Regions from separate parts of the Rothia sp. HMSC072B04 genome, predicted to be linked through region 3. Evidence: predicted binding sites of a transcription regulator. Region 3 holds the regulator's gene; each other region holds the start of a gene.

Region 1 (7,413 bases), on a different contig from region 3:
ACCGACGGCGTGGGCGCACACGGCGTCGCGGAGGCTGTCGGCACTCAGCAGTCCTTCGACCAGGCTCTCGGTTGCGTACGCCACGGCGGCTACATCGGCTTCGTGGGCGTGCCGCACGACAGCTCCATCGGCACCGATAAGCTCTTCGGCAAGCAGGTTCACCTGGAAGGTGGCCCCGCCCCCGTGCGCAAGTACCTGCCGACCCTCATCGACCTGATTTACAAGGGCGAAATTGAGCCCGGCCGTGTCTTCGACCTGGTTCTGCCCATTGACGAGGCGGCTAAGGGTTACGAGGCAATGGACCAGCGTACCGCTACCAAGGTTCTGCTGACTATGCCGTAATAGCCGCTCGTATCGCCGGTTCCTATACCGGCTGCTGTACCCGCAACCCGGCGTATATGCGCTACTAATCCCCGCACCGATCCTGCCGCTCCACGTGAGCGCAGGGTGCCGGTCGCGGGGATTAGTGCATTAAAAATTGGGTTTATTTGCCACCTTCCGGCGAGGTGAGGGACAAATGAGTGAGCCAAGGCATAGAATAAAAGAGCATGATTCGTACAACTCGAAGGATGACAATGACGAAGAAGCCTTTCCCTTCCGACCTCGAAATCGCACTTGCCGCCGATCTTTGGCCTATTAACAAGATCGCAGCAGACAACGGCATCAGCGAAGATCGCCTTGAACCCTACGGCAAGTATGTCGCTAAGGTCCTCCTCGACGAAACCACCAACGCAGAGACTGCCCGCAAGCGCGGCTCCAAGTACATCGTGGTTACCGCAGTCACCCCCACCCCGCTCGGTGAAGGTAAGACCGCAACTTCCGTCTCCCTCGCACAGGGCTTCGCACAGACCGGCCGCAAGGCAATCCTGGCTCTGCGCCAGCCCGCAATGGGCCCGACCTTCGGCATCAAGGGCGGCGCAGCAGGCGGCGGCTACTCCCAGATCGTTCCCATGGAGAAGCTGAACCTGCACCTGACCGGCGACTTCCACGCCGTCACCGCAGCACACAACCTGCTTGCCGCCATGATCGACAACCACCTGCACCACGGCAACGAGCTGCGCATCGACCCGCGCGCAATCGAGTGGCGCCGCGTTATCGACATGAACGACCGCTCCCTGCGCAACATCGTCGTGGGCCTGGGCGAACGCATGGACGGCGTGGTCCGCGAGACCGGTTTCGACATCACCAGCGCCTCCGAAATCATGGTGATTCTCTCGCTGGCAACCTCCTTCAAGGACCTCCGCGAGCGCCTGGCAAAGATTGTGATCGGCCTGAACTACGACGGCGAGCCCGTCACCGCAGCCGACCTGAAGGCTGACGGCGCAATGTCCGTCATCCTGGCAGACGCAATCAACCCGAACCTGCTGCAGACCCTGGAGCACACCCCCGCACTGATTCACGCGGGCCCCTTCGGCAACATCGCAACCGGTAACTCCTCCGTGGTCGCCGACTACGTTGGTCTGGAGTACTCCGACTACGTGATTACCGAGGCTGGCTTCGGTGCCGATATGGGTGCGGAGCGTTTCTTCAACGTCAAGTGCCGCGTCTCCGGCCTGAAGCCGGACGCAGCAGTGCTCGTCGTAACCGTGCGCTCCCTGAAGTCCCACTCCGGCCTGTACAAGATCGTTCCGGGCAAGCCCCTGCCCGAAGGCATGCTGCAGGAAAGCCCCTCCGACGTGGAGAAGGGCGCAGAGAACCTGAAGAAGCACATCGAGATTGTGCGCAACTTCGGTGTTCAGCCGGTCGTGGCAATCAACGCCTTCCCGACCGACTTCGAGTCCGAGCACGAGACCATCCGCCGTATTGCTGAGGAAGCCGGTGCTCGCGTCGCTATCCACCGCGGTGTGGCTGAGGGCGGTAAGGGCACCACCGACCTGGCGGACGTGGTTGCTGAGGCATGTGACGACGTTTCGGATCTGAAGTACACCTACGATCTTGAGGACTCCATCGAGACCAAGATTGAGAAGGTTGCGACCAAGGTCTACGGCGCGGACGGCATTTCGATTGCTCCCGCTGCCGCTAAGCAGCTGAAGCGTTTCGCTGAGCTGGGCTACTCGCACCTGCCCGTGGTTATCGCGAAGACCCACCTGTCCATCTCTTCGGATGCAACTCTGAAGGGCGCACCGACCGGCTGGACTCTGCCCGTGCGCGAGGTTCGCCTGGCTGCAGGTGCTGGCTACGTCTACGCTATCTGCGGCACCATGCGCACTATGCCGGGTCTGAGCAAGAGCCCCGCAGCTGAGCGCATCGGCTTCGACGAGAATGGCGTGATGATCGGCCTGTCCTAAGGCGGCTGTTCCAGCTGATTTATAGCTAGTGGAGGCGGCGCTCCTTCCCCACAGCGGGGGAGAGGCGCCGCCTTTGCTGTAGCCTGTGGCGCTTTTGTGGAGTGGCTCTGCCCCAGATATATGGAAGCATGAGGGGCGAATACGAGGTGCGCAACGCTTGAGGGCGGGGGAGCGGAGCTCTTGAAAATAGAGTGAAACTAGGTTGCAGCCAGGCTACAACCCGGGCTGAAACTAGGCTGCAACCAGGCATCAACCAGGGGGAGTGAAGGATCCTGAAACCCCTAGTGGAGGGGTCTTTCAACCTTTCATTGAGGCTTCTATAGCGCCTGTTTTGAGGGCGGAATTGGTACGTGCTGGTTAATAATTGGGCTCTATTTGTGCTTGAAGGTCAGGTTTTATTAAACAATCTGTAGAGGTTGATTTTTTAGTGACACACTGTCTTGCATTTTGTGAAAATACGGCATTGACTAGGTATTTTGCTTTTTGAAAGGGGTTTTAATGGGTGCACTCAGTGAACCTGAAAGTGGGGCTGATGTTATTGTTTTGTAATAAAACCTCTACTTTAGGGGGTACCTACAGGGGTAAAACAGACCAATTGATTTTGCCCTCGCGCGAATAATTGTGTAGATTTTGAACGGTGAGCAGTACATTTTTTCCCGCTTATGAAGTTGCAAGTACTTGAAGATACTTTCACCTTAACCCTCTACTTCCGCAGAATACCGGGCTAAAACTGGGTATTGAACCTTTGGGATTGCCGAGTGCGGAGCTTAAGTTAAAGGTGCACCGAAGTGCCAAAAGAGGGAAATTCTAAAATTATTTTGGGTGAAATAAGTCACGCTAAAACTCGAAAAAAATGAAATTGGTACGTATGGATACCCTAAAAAACACCTGTTTTTATTACAGAATGATTACAATGAGGTGCGGGTCACTAAATCCGGCTCTCCGTACCAAATTGGGTGGTAAAACAGCCCCCAAAAAGTTCGCTACTATTGAGTCATCAAGTAATCGTGAGATTTCCAAAGTCCTCGGGTTGCTTGTGTTTGAGTGAGTGATAGATACCCCTGGGTGTCATGAGAAGCGACTGTGTATCGATGCGCAGTCGCTTCTCTGTTTAACTTTTGAATTTCGCTGTTTGAATTTCACTGAACCCTCAGCCGGGCGGGATCCAGCCGAAACCTAATCCGCGCTGAACCCAATCCGTACCGAGCGTGCTCCAGAATCTGTTCCCTGTGCATCCTATACATACAACCCGCACATGCACCCGTACATGTATCCCGCGCGTTCAACGCCGAATGCGCTGATAGGGGAGCGAACCGCATAGGCGCATGCTGTGCGGTCACAACCCCTACACTGGAACTATGACTACTTACCCCGAACCCACCCTCATCTTCGAGAACCCCGAACTGACCGTCCGTGCGTTCAGCGTCTCCGAGATGGACAACAGCGTCTACCTCATCACCATGCGCGCCACCGGCGAGCAGGTGCTCATCGACCCTGCAGACGACGCAGAAGAACTCTACGCTTTCACTCTCGACGCGCTCCTGAATGACTGCCCGCAGCTTGAACTGGCAGACGGCGAAGAACGCCGCGTGCGCGTCATGGAGAAGGAAGAGGACTTCAACTCCATCAGGCCCCGCGCAATCGGTCTGACCGGCATCCTGGTCACCCACGGCCACTGGGACCACATCCGCGCTATTAAGGAGCTCGACCACCTCACCGGTGCCGTGACCTCCGCGGGTGCAGCTGACGCTGCTGAGATTAAGGAACTGGAAGACTACACCGTCGAAGAAGAACTGACCGGCGGCGAAAGCTTCGACTTCTACCTCTCCGACACCGTCATCCGCGCCCTGCACGTGCCCGGCCACACCCCCGGATCCATCGTCTACACCCTCGAAGCCACCTGGGAAGACGGTACCCCCGCAACCCTGCTGTTCACCGGCGACACTCTCTTCCCCGGCGGCGTGGGTAAGACCGACTCCCCGCAGCAGTTCGGTGAGCTCTTCTCCAACGTGCTCGAAAAGCTCTTCGGCGGCTTCGAAGATGACGCCATCGTGCTACCCGGCCACGGCCGCTCCACCACCCTTGGCGACGAGCGCCCCCACCTGGAAGAGTGGGGAACCCGCGGCTGGTAGGCCGCACTTGATGAATTGCGCCTCCTAGTCCACCTCATATAAGTACTGCACCCTCATGCCTTCACCCGCCGCATAATCCCGCTGGTGAAAGGCGTGAGGGTGTAGAATTTAAGTTCGAAGATAAGACGAAAGGATTTTCGATGACACCCCGCCCGGCACACGGTAGCACCGCACTCAAAGCGAACGATCTGACCAGCATCCGGGTTCAGGGTGCCCGCGAAAACAACCTCAAGAACGTAGACCTCACCATTCCGCGTGATGCGATGGTCGTCTTCACCGGCCTCTCCGGCTCCGGTAAGTCCTCCCTCGCCTTCGACACCATCTTTGCGGAAGGTCAGCGCCGCTACGTCGAGTCGCTGTCCTCCTACGCGCGTATGTTCCTCGGACAGGTCGACAAGCCCGACGTAGACTTCATCGAGGGCCTCTCCCCGGCGGTGTCTATCGACCAGAAGTCCACCTCCAAGAACCCGCGCTCAACCGTCGGTACCATCACCGAAATCTACGACTACATGCGTCTGCTCTGGGCGCGCATCGGCCACCCGCACTGCCCCGAATGCGGCGAAGAAATCACCCAGCAGACCCCGCAGCAGATTGTGGATATTCTGCAGGAGTACCCCGAACGCACCCGCCTGCAGATCCTCGCACCCGTCGTCAGCGCACATAAGGGCGAGTTCGTAGACCTCTTCAAGGATCTGCTCACCCAGGGGTACTCGCGTGCCCGTGTGGACGGCGAAACCGTGCAGCTCTCCGACCCGCCCAAGCTCGCCAAGCAGTACAAGCACACCATCGAGGTGGTCGTCGACCGCATCGTCATTAAGGACGGTATCCATCAGCGCCTGACCGATTCCATCGAAACCGCGCTCAAGCTCGCCGACGGCCGCGTGCTCATCGACTTCGTGGACCGCGAGCAGGACGACCCCGAACGCACCCGCTCCTTCAGTGAAAACCTCGCCTGCCCCAATAATCACCCGCTGCAGATTGACACCATCGAGCCGCGCGCCTTCTCCTTCAACTCGCCGTTCGGCGCATGTAGCGCCTGCGACGGCATCGGCTCTCGCCTGGAAGTAGACACCGAACTGCTCGTACCCAATCCCGACCTGACCCTCGGCGAGGGCGCTATCGCTCCCTGGTCGCAGGGCAAAGCAACCACCGAATACTGGCTACGCCTGCTCGCAGGCCTGGGGGAGGAGCTCGGCTTCGACCTGAACACCCCCTTCAAGGACCTGCCCGCCAAGACCCGCGCCGCCATCCTGGACGGCAAGGACTACAAGGTTGAGGTGTCCTACCGCAACCGATTCGGCCGCGAACGCCGCTACACCTCCGGATTCGAAGGCGTGAAGGCGTACATCAAGCGCAAGCACGAAGAAACCGAATCGGACTTCGCCCGCGACCGCTACGAACAGTACATGCGCCAGGTTGCCTGCCCCTCCTGCGGTGGCGCGCGCCTGAACCCGACCATCCTCGGTGTGAAGGTCGGCGGCCAGTCCATCGCAGACATTACCGACCTGTCCCTGGCTGACGCGCTCGCCTTCGTGCGTAGCCTGCAGCTCAGCGCCCGCGAAGCCAAGATTGGCGAGCAGGTCCTCAAAGAAATTGACGCGCGCCTGCAGTTCCTGCTGGACGTGGGCCTGGACTACCTGACCCTCTCACGCTCCGCCGGTACGCTCTCCGGCGGTGAGGCGCAGCGCATCCGCCTCGCAACCCAGATCGGTTCGGGTCTGGTCGGCGTGCTCTACGTGCTCGACGAGCCCTCCATCGGCCTGCACCAGCGCGATAACCGCCGCCTCATTGAAACCCTGACCAAGCTGCGCGACATGGGCAACACGCTTATCGTGGTTGAGCACGACGAAGACACCATGCGCGAGGCCGACTGGATTGTGGATGTAGGACCCGGCGCCGGCGAGCACGGCGGCGAAATCGTGCACTCCGGCAGCTTTGAGGAGCTGCTGAAGAATACCAAGTCCATTACCGGCGACTACATGGCTGGCCGCCGTAGCATTGAGGTGCCCGCATCCCGCCGCTCCGTGGACAAGGAACGCGAGCTGACCGTGCGCGGCGCCCGCGAAAACAACCTCAAGAACGTGACCGTATCCTTCCCGCTGGGCGTATTCACCGCGGTGACCGGCGTGTCTGGATCGGGTAAATCCACCCTCGTCAACGACATTCTGTACACCTCCCTGGCGAACAAGCTCAACGGCGCCAAACAGGTACCCGGCCGCCACAAGAGCATCGACGGCCTGGAACACCTGGACAAGGTCATTCACGTGGACCAGTCGCCCATCGGACGCACCCCGCGCTCGAACCCCGCCACCTACACCGGCGTGTTCGACCACATCCGCAAGCTGTTCGCAGAGACCAGCGAAGCGAAAATGCGCGGCTACACCCCGGGTCGATTCTCCTTCAACGTCAAGGGCGGCCGCTGCGAGGACTGCTCCGGTGACGGCACCCTGAAGATTGAAATGAACTTCCTGCCGGACGTGTACGTGCCCTGCGAAACCTGCCACGGCAAGCGCTACAACCGCGAAACCCTCGAAGTGCACTACAAGGGCAAGACCATTGCCGACGTACTCGAAATGCCTGTGGAAGAAGCCGCAGAGTTCTTCGCCGCGTTCACCCCGATTGCGCGCCACCTGAACACCCTCGTGGACGTGGGCCTGGGCTACATTCGCCTGGGCCAGCCCGCAACCACCCTCTCCGGCGGTGAAGCGCAGCGCGTGAAGCTCGCAACCGAACTGCAGAAGCGCTCCAACGGCCGCTCCATCTACGTGCTGGACGAGCCGACCACCGGCCTGCACTTTGAAGACATCCGCAAGCTGCTCGCCGTGCTGCAATCGCTGGTCGACAAGGGCAATAGCGTCATCACTATTGAACATAACCTGGACGTGGTCAAGTGCGCCGACTGGATCATCGACATGGGCCCCGAAGGCGGTAGCGGCGGCGGCACCGTGATTGCTGAAGGAACCCCGGAACAGGTGGCTCAGGTGAAGGGCTCG
Region 2 (7,413 bases), on a different contig from region 3:
CGTGGCGGAATGTGCTGGTGGAGCCTGCGCAGGAGTTCACGCGGGTGAGGGTGCAGGGTTCTCTGTTCTAGATGGGTTCACTGTACTAGGCGGGCTCGCTGTTCTAATACCCCCGGCGCTCCGCTCTAGCCGGAGCCCCACACCAAACCCCCTGAACCAAAACCCCCGCACCCCCTGCGCCAAAACCCCAGTAACCCCGCCCCGTCCGGCATGAGCGAACGAGCCGGGCGAACCATTCAGCCGCTGGCGTGCGTGTACTAAAATGGTAAGCATGTCCAAACCCCTCATTCGTCTTCTCGGCCAGGGCGTACGCGCCGCGACTAAGCTTCGCGGCGGCGGCTCCGCCTTCCCCGGCCTTGTCATGGAAAAATTGCACCCCGACTTCGTTGCTGAAGAGCTCGCGAAGCTGCCCTACGGCGTGGTTGTTGTCTCCGGCACGAACGGTAAGACCACCACCACGAAGATGGCTGTGCAGCTGCTTGAAGCTCAGGGTCTGAAGGTTTTCACTAACCGCACCGGCTCGAACTTTGTGCGCGGTGTTGCCGCGGCACTGCTGGGCGAGATGACCCTCGGCGGCAAGCTTGACGCTGATATCGCTGTGCTTGAGCTGGACGAGGCGCACGCCGTGCACTTCGTCAAGGCCGTCAAGCCCGATTACGCTCTGCTGCTGAATGTTCTGCGTGACCAGCTGGACCGCTTCGGTGAGATTGACACGACCCGCCGCATGCTGGCGACTGTCGCCTCCGCAACGACCGGCACCGTGGTGCTCAACCGTGAGGATCCGCGCATCCGCTCCCTCGCTGAGAACGTGCAGCCGGGCGTGACCGTCAAGTACTACGGTCTGGATGAGTCCTTGCGCTCGTACTTCCCCTCGGACGATGAGATGCGCGGCGGCACCGTCGCGAAGGCAACCCTGCCCGATGCCGACGTCACCCTGACCGCGTTCTCCGGCACCTCCGCAACCTTCGACCTGGCGGGTGTGGAGCGAGTCGGCGAGATTAACCTCTACGGCATTTACAACATCTTCAACGCGGCTGGCGCTATGGCGCTGACCCGCGCCGTCATGGGCGAGAAGCTCGATGAAGATAAGCTCATCGCGGAGCTGGCGAAGATTACCCCCGCCTTCGGTCGCGGTGAGACCCTGAACGTGAACGGCCGCCCGCTGCAGCTGCTGCTGGTGAAGAACCCGAGCGGTTTCCGCCTGTCCCTGGCGAGCGCGAACGCTGACGACTACGCCACCATGATTACGATTAACGACCAGTACGCTGACGGCCGTGACGTGTCCTGGCTGTGGGATGTTGACTTCGACAGCTTGAAGAAGACCGGCGTGCAGATGGTTTCGGGTGTGCGCGCCTGGGATATGGCGCTGCGCCTGGAGCATGACGGCGTGAAGGTTGACGAGGTCAACGAGAACCTCGCCGATGCGCTCAAGGGCTTCATTGCCTCCAGCGGTAACGCGCCCATGCGTATTTTCTGCACCTACACCGCAATGCTGGCTCTGCGTGAAGAGCTCGCAAAGATCACTGACGTTGAGAGGGTTTCCTAATGACGGCAACTCACACTTTTGAGGGCACCCCCGCCTCCGGCCCCAATAACGGTAAGACTCTGCGTATTCTGCAGCTGTACCCGCTCGACATGAACATTTACGGCGACTGGGGTAACACTCTGGCGTTGGCTCGTCGCGCGCAGGCGCACGGCTTTGACGTGCAGATTCTGGACCACAACCCCGGTCAGCCTTTCCCGGAAGATGTTGACATTATTCTGGGCGGTGGCGGTCAGGACTCCGGTCAGTCCGTGATTCAGGATGACCTGCACGCGAACGGTGATACGCTGCGCTCGCTGGCTGAGGCTGGCGTGCCGATGCTCGTCATTTGTGGCCTGTACCAGCTGTTCGGCAAGGAATTCCGCACCCGTGAGGGTGAGGTGCTGAAGGGTATCGGCATTTTTGATGCGCACACGGTCGGCGGCGATGACCGCCTGATCGGCAATATTGTTGCGGAGTCTGAGGAGTTCGGCACCGTGATTGGTTTTGAGAACCACTCGGGCCTGACTTACCTGGGTTCCGGCTGCACCCCGCTGGCTACCGTCACCAAGGGTGAGGGCAACAACGTGACCGATGCGTATGAGGGTGCGCGCGTGCACAACGTGATTGGCACTTACCTGCACGGTTCGCTGCTGCCGAAGAACCCGAAGATTTCGGACTACCTGATTAAGCAGGCGGCTCAGCGTAAGTTTGGCGAGTTCACGCCGAACACGATTGACGACTCGCTGGTGGAGAAGGCGCGCGCTTCGGCTGCGTCCCGCCCCCGCTAGCCTATTCCTGGCGGTGGCGTGCACTTTCTGAGGTGGTGTGCGCCTCCGCTACGGTATAGTTGATTGAGTTATAGTACAGTGCGCGGGGCGTTTCGCCGTGTCCGTGCAGAGGTTTTGACTAAGGGAGATACGAATGTCCGGTCACTCTAAATGGGCGACTACTAAGCACAAGAAGGCTGCTATCGACGCTAAGCGCGCGAAGGCTTTCGCGAAGTTCATTAAGGCAATTGAAGTTGCGGCACGTATGGGTGGCGCTGATATTGCTGGTAACCCCGCTCTTGACCTGGCTGTGTCGAAGGCGAAGAAGAACTCCGTTCCTAACGACAACATTGACCGCGCAATCAAGCGTGGCGCTGGCCTGACCGGTGAGACCATTGACTACACCGAAATCATGTACGAAGCACGCGGCCCGCAGGGTACCGCTCTGTACATTGAGTGTCTGACCGATAACCGTAACCGTGCAGCGTCTGAGGTTCGCCTGGCTGTGACCCGTAACGGCGGCACCATGGCTGACCAGGGTTCGGTTGCGTTCCTGTTCGAGCGTAAGGGCGTTGCTGAGGTCACCAAGACTGACGGTCTGACCGAGGACGACGTTCTGATGGCTGTTCTGGATGCAGGTGCCGAAGAGGTTCTGGACGAGGGCGACGTGTTCACCGTTGTTTCCGCACCGACCGACCTGCCCGAGATCCGTAAGGCACTGGACGAGGCTGGCCTGGAGTACAACAACGACGACCCGGTCTTCCGTCCGACCATGCAGGTTGATCTGGACGCTGAGGGTGCTAAGAAGTTCATGAAGCTGGCAGACGCTATTGAAGAGCTCGACGACGTTCAGAACGTCTACTCGAACGCTAACGTTTCTGCTGAGGTCATGGCAGAGCTGGAAGCTGAGTAATCACAGCTGAGTAATCACTCAGGTTCTGATATCTGATGCTTGAAGAAGCCGCTCCTTTAACCGAGCCGCCGCGCGGTGGCTGGTTGGGGGAGTGGCTTCTTAGCGTCTGGGGATGTTGCGTTTGAGGGCGCGTGCGGTGACCGTTCCCGTGGCGTGCCCCGGTGCCGGGTGCTAGGATTCTGAAGGGCTAGAATCTAGAGATTCTAGAGGGAGTTTGTCGAAAGGGGAGATGATGGCCGCTGCTCAACCTGCCGCACGCGATAGCATGCGTGAGAACCGTACTGCCGCCGCTGTGGAGCGTGTGCCGGGTGCAACCCGCATCATGGGTGTTGACCCGGGTCTGACCCGCTGCGGCTTCTCCATGCTCGATATGACCGCCGACCGTAAGGCGCACTTCGTGAACGTGGGTGTTGCCGGCACAATCCCGGCGGAGTCCCTGGACCAGCGTATTCTCTGGATTTTCAACGCCGCCTCCCACTGGCTCGACACCTACAAGCCGGATGCCCTGGCGATTGAGCGTATCTTCGCTCAGGAGCAGGTGAACACGGTGATTGGTACGGCGCACGCTTCGGGCGCGGTGATTTCTGCTGCGGCGATGCGCGGCGTGCCGGTGTTCTTCCATACCCCCTCGGAGGTGAAGGCGGCGGTGACCGGTAGCGGCCGCGCGGACAAGGCGTCGGTGGGCCGCATGGTGACCCGCATTTTGGGGCTGGAATCCATGCCGAAGCCCGCCGATGCTGCCGATGCCCTGGCGATTGCGATCTGTCACGGCTGGCGTGGCGGCGGTATCGGTTCGGGCATTAATATGTCCGCTCAGACGCAGACTCACCAGGGTTCACGCCCGGCAAAGGCTCGCCGTGGTGGGTCGTTGACTCCGGCGCAGCGTGCCTGGATGGAGGCGGAGGCGCGCGCTCGTCGCTAGAGATGCCGCCGCTAGAGGTGCCTTCGTGGGCTTTTTCGTACCTCTTGCTGGCTCGCATGTATTCGCTAAGAAGTTCGAATATATGCTTGATTCCAGAAGAAATATTCTAATATACTTGTAATGTCTCCCCGTTGAATTGGGGGAGTGCGTTCTGTGGGTGCCGGAGTGCCCGGTGCCCTCACACTGCCGCGAGCCTCAATCTGTGGGCGCGGTGTTGAAAGGTGGAGAGAAATGATTGCATCCCTGACCGGTCGTGTGGCTCAGGTGGGCCTTGATCATGCGGTGATTAACGTGAACGGTTTCGGCATGCTTGTGTACGCTACCGCGCGTACTCTCTCCAAGTTGCGCACCGGTGAGGAAGCTACCGTGCTGACCACCATGATTGTGCGTGAAGAGTCGATGACTCTGTACGGTTTTTCGGAGCCTGCCGAGCGTGAAGTGTTCGATATGATGCTTTCGGTTTCCGGTATTGGTCCGCGTATTGCTCTGGCGGTGTTGAGTGTTCACACTGCCGCTGAGGTGGAGCGCGCCGTGGCGACCGGTGACGATAAGGCGTTCACGAAGGTTCCCGGTATTGGTCCGAAGGGTGCCCGCCGTATTGTGCTGGAGCTTGCCGGCAAGCTGATTCTCAGCGATGGCCAGACCGATGAGTTGCCGCTGAGCCAGGGCATTGTCTGGAAGCCGCAGGTGCTTGACGCTCTCACCTCTCTGGGCTGGAGCGAGAAGGACGCTTCCGCCGCTATTGACGCTTACGTGCAGCACAACCCTGCCGCAGAGACTGAGCCGGTGGGTGTGGCTCTGCGTGGTGTGCTCGCATCCTTGGGTACTCAGAACACGGTGGGCCGCCACTAAGCGGCGCGCCCTGTTCGATGTATCCCACTCAAACTTTTGTGAAAGAAGAATTCTATGAGCCAGAATCCCTATGAGCCGCAGCCCGCGGCGTCCCTGGTTTCCGGCGGGTATTTTCCCGGTCAGGTGCCCGGCACGCAGGCGTCTTCAGCTCCCGCCCAGCGCCTGGTGGCGATGGAAGAAGAGCCTGAAGAGAAGATGATTGAGGCAGCACTGCGCCCTAAGTCCCTGGACGACTTTGTGGGTCAGCGCCGTGTGCGTCAGCAGCTGTCCCTGGTGCTGGAGGCTTCGAAGATGCGTGGCCGTAGCGCCGACCATGTGCTGCTGTCGGGCCCTCCCGGTCTGGGTAAGACCACTCTCGCAATGATTATTGCGGCAGAGATGGAGGCGCCGCTGCGCATCACCTCCGGTCCGGCGATTCAGCATTCGGGTGATTTGGCGGCGATTCTGTCTTCGCTGACTCCCGGTGAGGTGTTGTTCCTGGATGAGATTCACCGTATGAGCCGCCCGGCTGAGGAAATGCTCTACATGGCGATGGAAGATTTCCGTGTGGACATTGTGGTCGGTAAGGGTGCGGGTGCGACTTCCATTCCGCTGGAGCTGCCGCAGTTCACTCTGGTGGGTGCGACGACCCGTGCGGGTCTGCTGCCCGGTCCTCTGCGTGACCGTTTCGGTTTTACCGGTCACCTGGAGTTCTACTCGGTGGAGGAGCTGGAGCTGGTGCTGCGCCGTAGCGCTGGTCTGATGGATATGCAGATTACCTCCGAGGGTTTCACCGAGATTGCCGGTCGTTCCCGCGGCACGCCGCGTATTGCGAACCGCCTGCTGCGTCGTGTGCGTGACTGGGCACTGGTCAACGGTGTGGACCGCATCAATGCGACCGATGCCGCAACCGCGCTGGACATGTACGAGGTAGATTCGCGCGGCCTGGACCGTCTGGACCGCGCCGTGCTGGAGGCGCTGATTCACAAGTTCGGCGGTGGCCCGGTGGGTCTGTCCACCCTCGCCATTGCGGTGGGTGAAGAGACGGAGACCGTGGAGACGGTTGCCGAGCCGTACCTGGTGCGTGAGGGCCTGATTGGTCGCACCCCGCGCGGTCGTGTGGCTCTGCCCGCGGCGTGGGAGCACCTCGGCTTGGAAGCGCCCGAGATTCAACTCTAGATCCGTATCAGCTTAGGCCCGCACCAGCTGATAACACTGTAGTAGCCCGTGGGAGGTATCCGCCTCCTGCGGGCTTCTCTGTGCCCCGGTAGCTTTTCTACAGGCACGGTATCTCTTCTGCAGGGGCGGTAACTCTTCTGCAGGCGCGGCACTCTTCTACCGGTTCTGCAGGCGCTGTCGGGTTCCATTGGGCTCTACCGGGCTCTGTCGGCGACATAAAATTACGCCGAGAGAGTCCAAAACTCAGGTTAACCTCACAAAAACGCTGGTTCGGGGCGCTAAAGCTCATGCTCTCGCGTAGGATGGATACGTACTGTATCTACGATTCCACACCTTCTGGTACGCTCAACCCTCGCGGTGAGCGGCACGGGTGCGGATGTGAAAGTGAGACCATGGATTTTAACCTCCTGATTATGATCGCCATGATGGCGCTGCTGGCATGGATGATGTTCTCCGCCCAGAAGCGTCAGCGTAAGCAGATGGAGGAACTGCGCGCAATGCAGCAGTCTCTCGTCCCCGGCACCCAGGTGATGACTGGTTCCGGCATCTACGGCACCGTTGTCAGCACTGACCTTGAGAACAACAAGCTGCAGCTTCAGATTGCGGACGGTGTTGTTATCACCCTGGCACTGAACGCGATTATGGCCGTCGTTGAGGAGGAAGCCCCCGCAGCGCCCCTGACCGAGGACGTGTACGAGGCTACCGCATCCGAAGCTCCCGCTTCCGATACCTCTTCTGATACTGCTAAGTAATTCAGCGCGTATGAGCCCGGCGCCCAGTGAGCGGCGTCGGGTTTTCGCGTTACGGAATCTGTAGAACACTCAATACTATTCACACGAAGAAGGAACATTATGGCTAAGCGTTCACCGCTTGCAGCCGCGCGAGGGGCACTCCTCTCGATGGTCCTGCTCATGGTTGTTATGGCTGCCGGTATTTTCGGCACCACCTACTCGGGAGGTTCTTGGGCACCGAAGCTCGCCCTGGACCTTTCGGGTGGTACTCAGATGATTCTTTCTCCGAAGGTCAATGGCTCTTCGGATGGGAACGTCACCCAGGAGCAGTTGAACCAGGCGGTTGAGATTATTCGTCAGCGCGTTGATGGTGCCGGCGTTTCGGAGGCGGAGGTTACCACCTCCTTCGGCTCGGGTAATAACGTAGTTGTTTCGGTTCCCGGAACGATTAGCGCTGAGACTCGTCAGCTGATTCAGGCGTCTGCAAATATGACGTTCCGCCCGGTGCTGCTTTCTGGTGCCGGTACTGCGGTGGCTGAGGATGC
Region 3 (7,413 bases):
AGCGGTGCACCTGCAGAATACGGAAGCCCTTCGAAGTCGTATAGCGCGACACCTCAAACTCGCCGGGGTGCAGCTCCTCAAGCTGCGCGTCCATCCACTTCTGCAAAGAATCGGAGCCCAGGTTCTTCTGAACCACCAGGTAGGCGTCACCACCGGGCGCCAGGCGCGGCAGCCAGGTCAGCAGGATCTCGTGCAGAACCTCCTTGCCCACGCGAATCGGCGGGTTCGACCAGATGGTGTCAAAACGCAGTTCGGGGTCAACCGATTCGGGGGTTCCCACGGTGACGTTGGACAGGCCGAGAGCGGCGGCGTTGCGTTCGGTCAGGCTAATGGAGCGGGAGTTCACGTCCACCGCGTGCACCTGCGCCTGCGGTGCGAGCATCGCCAAAGTCAGGGTGATGGGGCCCCAACCGCAGCCGATGTCGAGCATGCGTGTACCCTGCGGGTCGGGTGCTTCCTGCAGCAAAATAGCGGTGCCCTTATCAATACCGGAGGGGCTGAAAATGCCGTTAGCTGTGGTGACGGTGACCTTGCGGCCGGCAAGCTCCACCTGCACCGGGCGGGGCTTGAATTCGGTCTCGGGGGTTTCAGAGAAATAATGCTGCTCGCTCATGCTATCCAGTGTACCGGTAGGGCAAGAACCCGCCGCACACGGGCAGAGTATGCACGGGGCGGGTCGGCAGCTTGCACGCCCTGAGCGCACAGACGACCGAACCCCCTACCTGATGCGGGCAACGGCGGTAGAATTAGAGTCGTATGAATTCTAAGAACATCCCCGTATCTGATACCGAAAAGCTGCCCAGCGATGAGCAGCTGCGCCGCACCGTAGACCGCGTTCTGGGCCGCTCCCAGGCGGCCGCCTCCGTCACGACGTATGACGCCGCCGGTACCGCGCATCACAGCGATAACTCCTCCAGCGCTCACAGCAACAATAGCCGCCGTGTGCTGGATACTCGCGCGCGCGAAATTTCTGACGTTCAGCGCGAACACTCCGAATATGACGGTGACCAGGAAGACCTCGCTGAGCGCCGCGCACTGCGCCGTATCGCGAACCTCTCCACCGAACTTGAAGACGTCACCGAGGTCGAGTACCGCCAGCTGCGCCTGGAACGCGTGGTGCTGGCTGGTCTGTGGACTGAAGGCACCGTAGAGGACGCAGAGAACTCCCTGCGTGAGCTCGCGGCACTGGCTGAAACCGCAGGTTCCGAGGTTCTGGACGGCCTGGTTCAGCGCCGCCTCAAGCCGGACCCCGGCACCTTCCTCGGCTCAGGTAAGGCGCTGGAACTCAAGGACATTGTGGAGGCGACCGGCGCTGACACCGTGATCGTCGACTCCGAACTGGCTCCCTCGCAGCGTCGTGCCCTCGAAGACATCGTGAAGGTCAAGGTCATTGACCGCACCGCCCTGATTCTCGACATTTTCGCTCAGCACGCTAAGTCCCGCGAGGGTAAGGCACAGGTTGAGCTGGCTCAGCTGGAGTACATGCTGCCGCGTCTGCGTGGTTGGGGTGCGTCCCTGTCCCGTCAGGCGGGTGGCCGTGCCGCAGCCGGTGAGGGTATCGGTTCGCGTGGTCCCGGTGAAACTAAGATTGAGATGGACCGCCGCCGCCTGCGCGCTCGCATGGCGAAGCTTAAGCGTGAGATCGCTGCGATGGCGCCGGCGCGTGAGACGAAGCGTCTGAACCGTCGCCGTAACCGCGTGCCTTCGGTGGCTATTGCCGGGTACACGAACGCGGGTAAGTCCTCCCTGCTGAACCGCCTGACCGATGCCGGCGTGCTCGTGGAGAACGCCCTGTTTGCGACGCTGGACCCGACCGTCCGTAAGGCTCAGACCCCGGACGGTATCGGCTACACCCTCTCTGACACGGTGGGTTTCGTGCGTTCGCTGCCGACCCAGCTGGTGGAGGCGTTCCGCTCCACCCTGGAAGAGGTCGCTGACGCTGACGTCATCCTGCACGTGGTGGATGCTTCGCACCCGGACCCGGAGGGGCAGATTCGTGCTGTCCGCGAGGTCATCGCGGAGGTTGACGCCCGCCATATCCCCGAGATCATTGTGCTGAATAAGGCGGATGCCGCCGACCCGTTCGTGCTGGAGCGTATGCGCCAGCGCGAGCCGGAGCACGTGATCGTTTCGGCGCGTACCGGTGAGGGCATTGAGGAGCTGAAGCAGAAGATCGCGGACACCATTCCGCGCCCCTCCATTGAGGTGAAGCTGCTGATTCCGTATTCGCACGGTGAGATTATTTCGCGCCTGCACGAGTGGGACGCCGAAATTAAGAGCACCGATTTCGTATCGGACGGCACCTTCGTGGTGGCTCTGGTCCGTGAGGATGTCGCCTCCGAACTGTCCGAGTATGTGCTGGAGGGCGACCTGCTGGAGATCCTGGAAGAGGAACTTGCGGAGGCACACGCCCTCACTGAGGCGACCGCATCTGACTCCGAGCAGCCCTCTAACTCTGAGGCTCTCTAAGGGCGGATGAGCGTGACCGAGAGCATCAACGCGCCCAAAAACACCCCGGGAACTGGGCCCGGACCGGGGACCGACGGCACCCGATTCACCGGACAGGAGCTTGAGACCCTGCCCGGTGCGAAGGATGCCCTGACCCTGCTGGATGAGGTGGTTGCCGCCACTGGCGGTCAGAATCGTGCCGGTCAGCGCACCATGGTGGCGCATGTGGCGCAGGCTCTTGAACTGCAGCGTCACCTGCTGGTCCAGGCGGGTACCGGTACCGGTAAGTCCCTGGGCTACCTGGTTCCTGCCCTGGCGAGGGTGGGGGAGTCGGACCAGCCGATTGTCGTTGCGACGGCGACCCTTGCCCTGCAGGCGCAGATCGTGAACCGCGATATTCCGCGTCTTCTACAAGCGCTGGAGCCGCGCCCGGAATCGCAGGCGCAGGTGGCTCTGCTCAAGGGCCGCAATAACTACCTCTGCGTGCACAAGCTGGAGGGCGGCTACCCGGAAGACGAGCCGGATGCTCTCTTTGACATGCCTTCTTCGACCTCCCGCGTGGGTGAGGAAGTGGTGCGCCTGCGCGAGTGGGCCGACCGCACGGAGACCGGCGACCGTGACGAGCTGAAGCCCGGCGTCTCTGACCGCGCCTGGGCTCAGGTATCGGTCAGTGCCGCCGAGTGTCTGGGCCGCCGCTGCCCGCTGGTGGAAGAGTGCTTTAGCGAGATGGCGCGTGGCCGTGCCGCTGAGGCTGACATTGTCATCACGAACCACGCCCTGCTGGCGATTAACGCTTTCGAGGGCATGAAGGTTCTGCCCGAACATGAGACGGTCATTATTGATGAGGCTCATGAGCTGGTGGACCGCGTGACCGGTGCCGTGTCTGGTTCTTTGACGGTTGCGATGGTTCGCCGTGCGGCGCGTAGCGTGAAGAAGCATTCAAAGGCTGATTCCGGCGCACTGGAAATGGCTGCCGGCACCCTGGAGACCGCGTTCGAGGGTCTTGCCGAGGGCCTGCTGAAAGGCCTGGACGGTCGCCTTTTGACCGCTATTTCTGCGGTCAATGATGCCGCCCGCACCGCCCTGTCCGATACCAAACCAGACGGGCAGGACGTTGACGCCGGCCTGCAGATGGCGCGCTCGCGTGTCTCTGAGGTACACGACATGAGTAGCCGCATTCTGGAGGCTTCGGGCGAGCAGGACGTTCTGTGGATTTCTCGTCAGGGTGGTTGGGAGAACGGCCGCTACGTGGCTGCTTCCGATACCGACCCGGCGACCCTGAACATCGCCCCCTTGAGCGTCGGTTTGCAGCTACGTGACGGTCTGTTCGCTGACCGCACCGTGATTCTGACGAGTGCGACCCTGACGGTGGGTGACTCTTTTGACGTTGCCGCCGGTGCCCTGGGACTGCAGGGCGAGGGCGCGCCGCGCTGGACGAGCATCGACGTGGGTTCGCCTTTCGACTACCGCAAGCAGGGCATCATGTACGTTGCCGGGGATTTGAAGCCTCCGGGATTCGGTGTGCACGAGGGCCAGCTGGATCGTCTGCGTGAGCTGTGCGAGGCGTCGGAGGGCGGTGCCCTGGGCCTGTTCTCCTCGAAGCGTGCCGCTGAGCGTGCCGCCGAGTACATGCGTGAGCACAGCGACCTGAACATTCTTCTGCAGGGTGAGTCTTCGCTCAAGGCTCTGGTGGAGGAGTTCAGCGAGGACGTTGACTCATGCCTGTTCGGAACGATGAGCCTGTGGCAGGGCGTGGACGTTCCCGGTGACTCTTGCCGCCTGGTGGTGATGGACCGCATCCCGTTCCCCCGCCCGGATGACCCGATTGCGCAGGCTCGTACGGAGGCGGTGAACCGTCATCGCGGTAACGGCTTTATGGCGGTTTCTGCTCACCACGCGGCGATTCGTATGGCGCAGGGCGCGGGTCGCCTGATCCGTTCGGTGTCTGACCGCGGCGTGGTGGCTGTGCTGGATTCTCGCGTGGCGACTAAACGCTACGGCGGTTTCTTGATGAAGGCGATGCCGCCGATGTGGTCGACGCAGAATAAGGCTGCGGTGACCGGCGCGTTGGCTCGTCTTTCGGCGAGTATTGAGCGTTAGCTCGGGCAAGATTCATCCCTGGCTACGCCGCCGCCCCGTTTTGGGCATATAAATTTAGACATATAGAAATCACCCCGGTGATACGTGAACGTTTACGTATCACCGGGGTGATTTCTATAGAGAGCTAAAAGCCTCGTAGCTATGTCTTTTAGAGGCTGTGTTGTTTAAAACAGCTTCTTTGAGATGCTGTGGCTGTTTAGAGCCCGCGTCTTTCAGAGACTGCATCTTCTAGAGGCTGTGGTTTTCTAGAGACTACGCAGCACGGAGACGACCTTACCCATGACGGTTGCGCGGTCACCCATAATCGGCTCGTAGTTGGAGTTGCGCGGCATGAGCCAGGTGTGGCCGTCAACCTGACGGAACACCTTTACGGTTGCTTCATCGTCGAGCAGAGCAGCAACGATATCGCCGTTGTCTGCGGTGTGCTGCTCGCGGACAACCACCCAGTCGCCGTCGCAGATTGCGGCGTCAATCATGGAATCGCCCTTGACCTTGAGCATGAAAAGCTTGCCGTTACCGACCAGCTGGCGGGGCAGGGCAAGCACATCCTCCACGGACTGCTCGGCGGTAATGGGGCCGCCCGCTGCAATTCGTCCAACCAGGGGAACGGGTACGAGGTCCTCATCGCCGACTTCGAAGTTCGGCAGCTCGGGCAGGGAAGAGGAAGCGCTACCGTGGATGCCGACGCCGTTCTCATCCAGCACCTCAATGGCGCGGGGGAGCTTGGGGTCGCGGCGAATGTAGCCCATGGTCTCGAGACGGCCGAGCTGGTGAGTGACCGAAGACAGGGACGCAAGACCCACCATGTCACCAATCTGGCGCATGGACGGCGGGTAACCCTTTTGTTCAATCTCGGTGCGGATCGCGTCAAGAATCTTCTGCTGGCGCGCGGTCAGCGCCGGACGGGGTGCTGTTGCCATTTCTTTTCCTTCGGTCTGTGCCCCGATTTCTGTATTCCGGTCTCTGCAGTCTGTTTGAGACACAGTCCGGTCGGGGCACGGATGGGTGCTTCACACGTTTTCCGATGGTGTCCTAAAAATTTTTTGGTTCTGCTGAAATTGGTCTTATCTCGTCAGGGGGTGGAGGAATTCTATCCGTGCCGGAGCGATACGCGGGCAACGAGTATGCGCCTCCGCCCTATAAAACTCAGTCAGCAGCACCTGCATTTAGATACAGAACCAAGCTGTAACGGGTACAGAAACCTGCTGTGAGTAGGACTCATCAGGAGCGTGTGGAACGTCTCTTGACACCAGTGTAGAACACTACACCGAAAAACTCAAACAAATATTCTAGATTTTTTCTTCGAAACTCGAAGAAATTTTTAGTACATCTCTGCTAGACTTTAGAACAAGAGTTCGTATATACTCTTGAATCTCTCCTGGAATTCAGGATTTACGGGTGAATGTTCGAAAAATATTCGAAGATTCAACCCGGAGTCTTTCGGGAGAGGAGAGTGAATGGGTGTTCGAATGTATTCGAATCCTCTGCCTCTCTCTTCGCATGATCTACCTTGGATGCTCTAGGGAGCATCTGGCGAAGAGAGAGCGCAGGGGATGGGGTTCCGGGGTCACCCAGTGCGACCCAGCGCAGCCCGGTGCATCCGACGCTCTGACCTAACTAGGGACTAGCTACCCAATAGTTATCGCCTAACAATCACCACTCCATAGTTATCACTCAACTAGGACCTCCGAGCGGGTATCGCTCGGCATTGCTAGACCCGCGGGGCAACCCCGGGGCGAGCTGAGAGAAAGGAACCACAATGACTACTGCAGCACCTATTGCTTCTCGTGGCACTTCTGCACACCTTCCGGCAGGTTTGGTGGTACTTCACCCCGCCCGCACTGCGTCCGCCAGCACCGTGTCGGCCCGCACCATGCAGGGGCGTTCTCGTGTGCCTGCGTCTTCGCAGTCTGTTCGCTCTTCTCGTGCGGCTCATGCGCCTCGCCCCGCTCAGGTGGGTCAGCCTACTCGTGTTCCCGCCGCTTCTGCCCCTGCTGGCTCTATTCAGGCACCGGTTCGCTCTGTAGCTTCTGGCGCGCAGACTGCTTCTGATGCGCAGACCCCTAGCGTGAAGAGTGTTCTTCTGGCTAAGGGCGGCGAGTTTCTGCGCGCGGTTCCCGCTTCTATTCGTCGTCTTGGTACTGTGCGCGGTTTCCTGAAGGGGCTGCCTCTGCTGACTTTGGCGGCGCTGATTGTGCTCGGTGCTATTAGCTTCTTTGGCCCGGCGGCTTCTGCTTCTGTGGAGAACGCTTCGGTGACTCGAACCGTCGTTGTGGTCAAGCATGGCGAGACCCTGTGGGATATTGCTCAGGCGGTGGATCCGCAGGGTGACACCCGTGATACTGTGGTTCGTATTATGGAGTTGAACTCGTTGACCAGCACCTCTGTTGATGCCGGTCAGCGTCTGGAAATTCCTCAGACTCAGCGCTAAGCATGGACACGTACGTGGTTGGCTTCTGCATGAGGTTGATGTCTTGACTCCGAACCCGCTATCTCTCAAGCTGAGCGCTTGAGTCGAATTCTTGAGCCTATGAAATAGGAGCGCACCGATGCCTGTTCCCGTTGAACCCACACTCACCGAAATTGAATCTGCACAGGAAACTGAATCTGTACAGAATGCTCAGACTGCTCGTCCTGTGGTTGCTGTTTTGGGGGAACCCGGAACTCGTGGCGCCTTGGTGAAGCTTCTTCAGGATGCGGGGGCGGACGTGATCGTAACCGCTGTGCCCGATCAGCTGCGTGAGGCTGACGGCATGGTGGTTACCGGCGGTGCGAGCTCTCTTGAGGCGTACGAAGACCTGAAAGCTAAGGACGCTGAGCGTGTGATTGGCCGCCGCGTTGCCGGTGGTCGTCCGGTGCTGGTTG

Evidence for each region. The regulator LexA, encoded in region 3, represses DNA repair genes until DNA is damaged. The targets are predictions, from matches to a motif close to TCGAACANNTGTTCGA.
Region 1: the regulator LexA is predicted to act here: its motif matches at 4,523-4,538, upstream of uvrA (excinuclease ABC subunit UvrA).
Region 2: the regulator LexA is predicted to act here: its motif matches at 4,202-4,217, upstream of ruvA (Holliday junction branch migration protein RuvA).

The regions. Positions count from the first base shown of each region.
Region 1 covers NZ_KV813803.1:392,855-400,267, forward strand. Annotated here, with positions in the region: gene HMPREF2928_RS05955 (zinc-dependent alcohol dehydrogenase family protein) at 1-342, shown strand, start outside; gene HMPREF2928_RS05960 (formate--tetrahydrofolate ligase) at 576-2,288, shown strand; gene HMPREF2928_RS05965 (MBL fold metallo-hydrolase) at 3,647-4,420, shown strand; gene uvrA (excinuclease ABC subunit UvrA) at 4,561-7,413, shown strand, end outside.
Region 2 covers NZ_KV813803.1:424,678-432,090, forward strand. Annotated here, with positions in the region: gene HMPREF2928_RS06050 (hypothetical protein) at 1-71, shown strand, start outside; gene HMPREF2928_RS06055 (Mur ligase family protein) at 263-1,546, shown strand; gene HMPREF2928_RS06060 (type 1 glutamine amidotransferase) at 1,546-2,313, shown strand; gene HMPREF2928_RS06065 (YebC/PmpR family DNA-binding transcriptional regulator) at 2,447-3,205, shown strand; gene ruvC (crossover junction endodeoxyribonuclease RuvC) at 3,471-4,127, shown strand; gene ruvA (Holliday junction branch migration protein RuvA) at 4,359-4,979, shown strand; gene ruvB (Holliday junction branch migration DNA helicase RuvB) at 5,151-6,137, shown strand; gene yajC (preprotein translocase subunit YajC) at 6,530-6,889, shown strand; gene secD (protein translocase subunit SecD) at 6,989-7,413, shown strand, end outside.
Region 3 covers NZ_KV813797.1:87,544-94,956, forward strand. Annotated here, with positions in the region: gene HMPREF2928_RS03255 (class I SAM-dependent methyltransferase) at 1-613, opposite strand, end outside; gene hflX (GTPase HflX) at 757-2,469, shown strand; gene HMPREF2928_RS03265 (ATP-dependent DNA helicase) at 2,476-4,548, shown strand; gene lexA (transcriptional repressor LexA) at 4,794-5,468, opposite strand; gene HMPREF2928_RS08940 (LysM peptidoglycan-binding domain-containing protein) at 6,308-6,979, shown strand; gene HMPREF2928_RS03280 (type 1 glutamine amidotransferase family protein) at 7,098-7,413, shown strand, end outside.